2 regions of the Aquimarina macrocephali genome follow, and region 1 is predicted to be linked to the other one. Evidence: riboswitches for the same ligand, from Rfam matches in the RefSeq annotation. Region 1 holds a riboswitch; the other holds the start of a gene.
The links. A riboswitch is a leader RNA that binds a small molecule or an ion and turns the genes downstream of it on or off. The one in region 1 is predicted to bind cobalamin.

Region 1 (4,238 bases):
TATTTAGCACATACCCATCAATTATTGATCAGAGATGCATCGAATTTCAGAGGTTTGGACGGTCATTACATTCGTGTTGCCAGTCAGAACCCCGAGAAAAATGAATTATTAATTCACGCTTTACAGCAATGGAGTACACAACAGTAGTCATCCCCTTAGTGATTGGATATATTCTCGATTTGATAGTAGGAGATCCCAGGTGGCTTCCTCATCCCATACGATTATTCGGGAATAGTATTGCTTTTGGTGAAAAAAAACTAAACACAAATCCTTTTGCTTTTATAAAGGGAATGGCACTCACTATTGGGTTACTCATAGGTACAATTGCATTCTTTTATTATACTCAAAAACTCATTTCCTCATATACAATTGCCTATTATACATTTACCTCTATATTCGTGTTCTACGCCTTAGCAAATAAAAGTTTAATAGATGAAGGCAAAGCTGTTTTTACGGCCTTACAAAAGGGAATAGAACAAGGTAGAAAACGACTGTCATGGATTGTGGGTAGAGAAACAGATCAATTAAATCCACAACAAATAAAATCAGCAGTATTCGAAACATTATCAGAGAATCTTAGTGATGGAGTTATTGCTCCTCTTTTCTACTATGCATTATTTGGGGTGGCCGGTGCTATGGGATATAAAATGATTAATACTCTTGATTCTATGATTGGTTATAAAAATGAGAGGTATATAAATTTTGGAAAATTTGCTGCAAAACTAGACGATGTAGCTAACTATATCCCGGCTAGAATTACGGCATTTCTAATGTTACTGGTAACTGGTAAGCTTCATAAAATCCCTTTTGTAGCAAAATATGGTAAACAACATTCCAGTCCTAATGCCGGATATCCCGAAGCTGCCCTGGCCGCAATTCTGGATTGTAAATTTGGCGGACCTAATTATTATCACGGAAAACTAGTTGAAAAACCTTTTATAGGAACGAATGATCGAATCCTGAAAGATCAGGAAATAAAAACGGTAGCAAGGATCAATCAAAAAGTAACCTTTACATTTGTCCTTTTAATTTGTATGGTTTACTATTTTTTATAATGGCCAAAAGATATATCATTACCGGAGCACCGGGAACCGGAAAAACAAGTTTAATCCAGGCTTTACAAGCTAATGGATATCAGTGCTTTTCTGAAATTTCGAGAAAAATAATACTTGAACAACAACAGATAAAAAGTAATAAAACTCCATGGGGAGATCTTCCTTTCTTTGCAAATTTAGTCTATCAAGAAACGATTAGAGAGCTACAGATTCCTGTTGAAAAAAATACATTTGTAGATCGAGGATTGCCTGATATTATAGCCTATTTAAAAGCCAAATCTCATCCTATTCCAGAATATTTATTGGGCTTCCCATTCAAAACACATTATACATCTACCATATTTTTAATGTCTCCCTGGGAAGAAATCTATATCAACGATCCCCAACGCCCTCAATCTTATCAGGAAGCATTACATATTCATCAATGTCTTGTACAAGTCTATCAAAGCTTTAACTTTAAAATAGAGGTAATCCCAAAAACAACTTTAACAAAACGTGTGGATTTTATCCAATCATTTATTTAGAACTCGTTTGGACTTTATAAATTAAAGTGAAAATTAGCAATTTTGTATTTGAAAGAAGGCTTTTTTGAGTTGCATAGCAGAGCTATGGAAGGAAGAAAAGGCAAAAAACAGATGCAAAAGAGCAATTTTTTAGCTAATTGAAAAAGTTTAAACGAGTTCTTAAACAAAAAAAGTATCTTCGCTGCTGATTTACGGTTCTTTTGGAAACAAAAGATGAAAAGGGAATTTGGTGAAAATCCAAAACTGTTCCCGCAACTGTAATACATATATAAAATTATAATCCATATACCACTGTAGTTATAACTATGGGAAGGTGATTATAATTGTGTAAAGTCAGGAGACCTGCCATAAATCAAAATGTAATATTAACTCTCGGGTAAAGGGTTGGTCTTGAATAGCTTTATGAATGTACATAAAGCATTCTTGTTTTTGACTTCCTTTCCTGTTTTTAATTTCTTTTAATTATGGGGAAAAATTTAAGTAAAGTAAACACCACCTTTCAGTTTTGTGATGGAGGGTCTTGCAAAAAAGCAAAAGGTGAAATCGCTATACGTGAAGCCAGAGCATATCTTCGTAACAAAGGGCTTTGGGATGCTACTCATACTATTAAAACAAAATGTAATGGTCGATGTGAAGATGCACCAACCTGGATCGTACAACCTGGTAATTTTTGGTATAAAAACCTGACTCCTGATAAAGCTGTTTCAATTCTGAAATCTCACTTAGAAGAAGATCAACCTGTAGAAGAATACTTATTATATAAAGAAGGATGGTCGGTCTTATTAACCGAGAATGAAAAAACCATTGCTCCTGTTACTTTTAAAGATAAAACAGACACAGCATTAGGAGAAGCCTTAGTAGCCCGATCTTTTGCTTCTGATCAACACCTTTATCCATTATTTAAGTACTTATTTCAAGAACCTAAATCTATTGCTGTGCAACAATACGACACAGCTGCAATTGAAATAAAATCGCCTCACCTGGTAGATTACACCGATGATTATGAAGTCAAAGTTACCGGAGAAGAGCTTCAGTTACAATTAACTATTGCCGGAATCCCAAAAGATATTTCTGATGAGATAGCCGATCGTAAAGTAAGTGTTGCAGAGGTGATCTGGCTTAAAAAATCTACTATCTTTACCAAGGCAATACGCTTGAAAAATAAAAAAGGAAAACACCTGGTAACATTTTGGATAAAAGAAGAGGATACAGTGACCTGGGAGCATATTCTTACTATTTACCTAGGGATGTCACCAAACCATATTAGAATCAGTGAAGAAGTCTAAACATATAAGTATATTAGGTTGCGGATGGTTAGGATTACCATTGGCAATAGATCGAATTGCCAACGGAGATACGGTAAAAGGGTCTACCACTACAGAAAGTAAAATCGAGAAGCTAAAAGCAGAAGGTATTATACCTCACCTTTTTACACTTGGAAAATCTTCAGAAAAAGAATATATAGATTTTCTATCAGGAAGCGAAATTGTCATTATCAATTTCCCTCCTAAACGAATCTCTAATATTATAGAAATATACCAAGACCAAATAAAAAGTATACTTCCCTTTATTTCTGAAACTCAAAAAATAATCTTTATCAGCTCTACTTCGGTATATCAAAATACTAATGGAGAGGTAACTGAAACATTGAATATTGCACCAGAAAAAGAATCAGGAAAAGCAGTTGCCGCTGTAGAGCGACTATTGCAAAAACAATTTGAAAATAGAGTAACCATTATCCGGCTATCTGGTCTTATTGGTGATGATCGATTACCAGGCCGATTTCTTGCTAATAAAAAAGAAGTGCAAAATGGAGATGTTCCTATTAATGTAATCCATAGAGAAGATTGTATTGGGTTAATTAATGCGGTTATCGAAAAAGAGGCTTGGGGAGAAATTATAAATGGTTGCGCAGATCAGCATCCGATACGAAAAGAATACTATACACTTGCTGCACAAAAAATAGGGCTTACCCCTCCTACTTTTATCAAACAAGAAAAGCAAGCATATAAGATTATCTCTAATGCCAAAAGTAAAACACTTTTAGGCTATTCTTATATCCATCCTGATCCTTTAAAATTAATATAAAACAAGCATTATTAAATAATAGCTAAAAATTTAAACGTTTAAAAATGAATGTTGTAGCCATAGTAGGTGCTGGTCCGGGAGATCCAGAATTATTAACTGTAAAAGCATCTCGCCTTATCAAAGAAGCAGATGTGATTCTTCATGATAACCTCGTTTCAGATACTATTTTAGCGATCAATACTATTGGAGAAAAAGTATATGTGGGACGCAAATTTGGAGATACTTCTGATCAAATAGAACGGCAACAAAAAATCAATGAATTACTCTATACTCATTATCAGAAAGGTAAAAAAGTAGTTCGTCTTAAATCTGGTGATCCTTATGTCTACGGAAGAGCAGCTGAGGAAGCACGATATCTAACAGAAAAAAATGTTCCTTTTGAGGTGATTCCGGGTATTTCTGCAGCACTGGCAGCCGCAAATATTTTTAATATTCCAATTACCGAAAGAAATAAATCCAATGCCATGCTGATATGCACGGCACATACAGCTGATTATTCTTTTGAGCAACTCACCGGGATTGCGCATATGCTCAAAGCTGGAAATACCATCTCAATATATATGGGGCTTAA
Region 2 (4,238 bases), 1.4 Mb from region 1:
CTTGGGGTTTTAGGTGATGAAAATGAACCTCTTTTTAAAGCTGCAATAGATAATATTTTAGGTACAAAAAGTGCTAAAAATTATAATATAATACAATTAGAAAGTGTTGGAAATAGTAAAATGTTTTCTCCCGTTTATGAACGTATGTATCGGGATAACAATCTTCCCACTGCAGAATAATATAATCTCTAAAAAAGTAAAAACTCCTGAACTATTCGTTCAGGAGTTTTTGATTAAACCCGGGTTATAATATTTAGAATTCCAGATTAATTCCAACTCTGGCATTTCTACCTTTGGTACTAAATCCTAAAATCTCCTGATAATCTTCATTGGTAATATTATGCATCGCTGCATAAATATTTAGATTTTTTAGTAGTCGGTGACTAATATAAAAATCTAATATACCATAACCATCAAGAGAAACTTGTGTTGGGGCAAAAGTAACCGGGTCTGTATTAGCAAAATCGTTATCTGTACGCTCGGTATTATACTGATAGTTTAACGAAGTATATGTCTTTTTTCCTAATTGATAACCAATACTAGCATTAATCATATGTTCAGGAATTCTGATATTATCGTCTAATTTGTCAATATTAGTATAGGTATAATTCCCTTTTACAGATAGTTTGTCTTCTAAAACTGTTGTCGACACCTCTACTTCTACTCCATCTACCTTAATATCGTCGGGTGAATTAAAATTCACAAAAGTAGTAGGATCAAAAGTGATAAAGTTTTCTGATTTACGATTAAAATAAACTACACTCACCGTAGCTTTCTTCTTATGAGATAATTCAACTCCTCCTTCTATAGTTGTGCTCTCTTCTGGTTTAAGATCTGGATTTCCTGTAAAAAAGGCCGTATCATATAGCTGAAATAATGACGGAGTGATATATGCGGTACTATATGATGCTAATCCTTTAATATAATTATCTCCAAATGTGTGGGTGTATGATGGATTTATAGTATAAACAACATGATTATCATAGGTACTATGAATATTATATCTCGCTCCTGCATTTAGATTAAAACCAAAATCTGAAGCATATACTACATTAATATAAGGATCAATAATATCAAACTCTGCATCAGTATCACTAATTGTCTCTTCTAGATTTGTAGTACCAAAAGGAATATTTACAAGGCTAAATTTACTATACGAACCATTTGCTCCAATAACCGTATGCAATGTATTGTTAAAGGTATATTTATTATATGCATCAAAAGTATGTACATTACCTTCATATTTTGAAGGAAAGCTAGATTTGGTAAGATCTCTTTCTAAGGATGCAAAACTGTTTGTAAATGTAAAACTACCCTTAGGGTACTTAATCTCCCAAAAAGATCCTGCCCTTAATTGTTGACTCTCAAACCGATTGTCTCCATCTATTCCTGCCGCAGCATCGAAATCATTTTTATATTGATCTAAATTTCCAAAAAAATGAAATCTAAAATTATCATTCCATCGATATCCTAACTTGGTATATACATTAAATTTAGAAAATGCATCGCTTTCTGCTTCTTCGGTCTCTGCTGCCGATAATCCATCACTAAACTGATTTCCTACGCTTGCCAAATAGCTTACTTTTCCCAAGGTTCCGTTAATCGATGCAAGGTTTATAAATTCATTAATATCATAATCCTGATCTTCCTGAGATTGATTCGTTCCTATACTGGATTGAAAACTAGCAGATATCTTTTTCTTACTTTCAGATTTTGTAATAATATTGATTACCGCAGCCGCAGCTCCAGAACCATATAAAGTACTCGATGCTCCTTTAAGAATTTCAATTTCCTGTATTTGATTAACCGATAGTAATCGTAAATCAAAATCTCCAGAAGAAGTAGAAGGATCACTAACTGTTACCCCATCAATTCTAATAACTACCTGACGATTACGCCCTCCACGCACATAAACACCAAGGTCTTGCCCAGCGGCGCTACCGTTACCATTAATAAACAAACCTGTTGCTCTTGCAAGTACTGTAGCTACAGATTGCCCCTGGCTACGTTCTAGTTCTTTAGCAGTAATTTTAGTAATTACCTTACCGCTTTGTTCTCGTTTCAAACTAAACTTAGAGTCAGAAATAACCACCTCGTCTAGCTCATTAACTACCTCATCTATTTGGATCTCCTGTCCAAATACAACAGATGATCCCAACATTAAAAATGCTGTTCCAAAAAATACTTTTTTGTTCATTACTTAAACACTTAATTTTTACAATTACCGGAAAAAAGTATGTAGTTTACCCATACCCAAACAATTGTCCCGAAAGTTTGATTACAATGAATAAAGGCAGGTCTCCTGGCTCGCGTCTTGTTGTTTACCTTCCCGATCGTCAAACGAGCAGTGGTTATAAAGTATTAACAACAAGCATCCTTTTTAATGATGGACACAGCATACAGTTGCGGGAACAGCTCAGGAATATTGATTTACGATGTTAAACTTCAGAAATACGATTAAAAATTAAAAAAATCGAGATTTATATGCTAACTTCATTCTTCATTGTACCTGATTCCCTTTTAATCCTCAACTCCCATGAAAGGAGTATCAGAACCAAAATTCTGCGCGAATGTATTATATTTTATGGAATTTCGGATTACTTTAACAAATAAATAATGTATTCGATTACCTTTGCTATCTCTAAAACCAATTCAATGTTGTATTACATTACAGGAGGAGAACGTTCTGGTAAAAGCAGCTATGCACAGCGTCTGGCATTACAGTTATCCGACACTCCTTATTATCTAGCGACTTCACGCATTTGGGATGATGATCATCGCAAACGTATAGATAGGCATATTGCAGATCGCGACGATCGTTGGATCTCTATTGAAGAAGAAAAAGAAATCTCTAAAGTTGTTAAAAAAGATAGTGTTGTTGTGATCGATTGTGTTACTTTGTGGCTTACCAACTACTATATGGATACAAAAAATGACATCCAGCTCTCACTGTCGCAAGCAAAAGCAGAATTTGATAAACTATTAAACATAAATGCGACTATAATTATCATTTCTAATGAAATCGGAATGGGGGTTCACGCTACTACCAAAATTGGTAGAAAATTTACCGAACTACAAGGCTGGATGAACCAACATATAGCTAGTCATGCCGATAAAGCAATATTAATGATTTCTGGTATTCCTGTTGAAATCAAAAACTCTTAATAACCAAAATATACATGGACTTTGATATAAAACCTATCTTTAATAATACCCTTGAAGCAACTCTTCAAAACAAAATTAATACTAAAACAAAACCTGTTGGAGCATTAGGAGTACTTGAAACAGTAGCTTTACAAATAGGTATGATTCAAAACACGGACCAACCCAGTTTAGATCAGCCTACTATTCTAGTTTTTGCCGGTGATCACGGTATTGCAAAAAAAAGAGAAGTCAACCTTTATCCCCAAGAAGTGACCGCACAAATGGTTTATAATTTTGTAAATGAAGGAGCCGCTATTAATGTCTTTTGCAAGCAACATCATATTGCTCTTAAAATAGTAGATGCCGGAGTTAATCATGATTTTGAAAATATCCCTGGTATCATTCACGAAAAAATTGATTTTGGTACTCAAAATTATCAAGAAAAACCTGCTATGACCGCAAAACAATGTACCATAGCTATACAAAAAGGTGCTGATCTGGTCACAGAAACATTTAATAATGGCTGTAACACTATAGGTTTTGGCGAAATGGGAATCGGAAACACTTCTGCTTCTTCATTATTGATGTCATATTTCACAAAGGTTCCTTTGGCAGAATGTGTAGGTTCTGGAACAGGTCTGGATACTTCAGCTATTAAAATCAAGCAACAAATTTTATCTGAAGTATACCAAAAACATATACCTTCTTCTCCACTTGAAGCACTAACTATATTTGGAGGATTTGAAATTGCTATGATTACCGGAGCAATTTTAAAAGCAGCAGAACTCAAAATGACTATTATCATAGATGGGTTTATTGTTACTTCTGCTTTATTAGCTGCATATGCTATGCATCAAAATGTATTAGATTATTGCATATTTGCTCATACATCAGAAGAACAAGGACACCAAAAGATGTATGAGTTTTTAGATAAAAAACCATTAATTAATCTTGGTATGCGATTAGGAGAAGGAACAGGAGTTGCTGTAGCTTATCCTATTATAGAATCTGCAGTTACTTTTCTTAATACTATGGCTAGTTTTGAAAGCGCTGGAGTTTCTGGTAGTGAATAGTTTAACACAATGAAAAAAGGA

Region 2: another riboswitch for cobalamin. It lies ahead of AAFU52_RS24765 (TonB-dependent receptor plug domain-containing protein); the one in region 1 lies ahead of AAFU52_RS04660 ((2Fe-2S) ferredoxin domain-containing protein).

Annotation. Positions count from the first base shown of each region.
Region 1 is NZ_CP151795.1:1,045,084-1,049,321, forward strand. It holds gene AAFU52_RS04645 (pyridoxal phosphate-dependent aminotransferase) at 1-147, shown strand, start outside; gene cbiB (adenosylcobinamide-phosphate synthase CbiB) at 129-1,055, shown strand; gene AAFU52_RS04655 (AAA family ATPase) at 1,055-1,579, shown strand; cobalamin riboswitch at 1,755-1,943, shown strand; gene AAFU52_RS04660 ((2Fe-2S) ferredoxin domain-containing protein) at 2,044-2,865, shown strand; gene AAFU52_RS04665 (SDR family oxidoreductase) at 2,852-3,667, shown strand; gene cobA (uroporphyrinogen-III C-methyltransferase) at 3,712-4,238, shown strand, end outside.
Region 2 is NZ_CP151795.1:5,612,961-5,617,198, forward strand. It holds gene AAFU52_RS24760 (S41 family peptidase) at 1-180, shown strand, start outside; gene AAFU52_RS24765 (TonB-dependent receptor plug domain-containing protein) at 254-2,197, opposite strand; cobalamin riboswitch at 2,276-2,574, opposite strand; gene AAFU52_RS24770 (bifunctional adenosylcobinamide kinase/adenosylcobinamide-phosphate guanylyltransferase) at 2,617-3,165, shown strand; gene cobT (nicotinate-nucleotide--dimethylbenzimidazole phosphoribosyltransferase) at 3,180-4,217, shown strand; gene AAFU52_RS24780 (hypothetical protein) at 4,227-4,238, shown strand, end outside.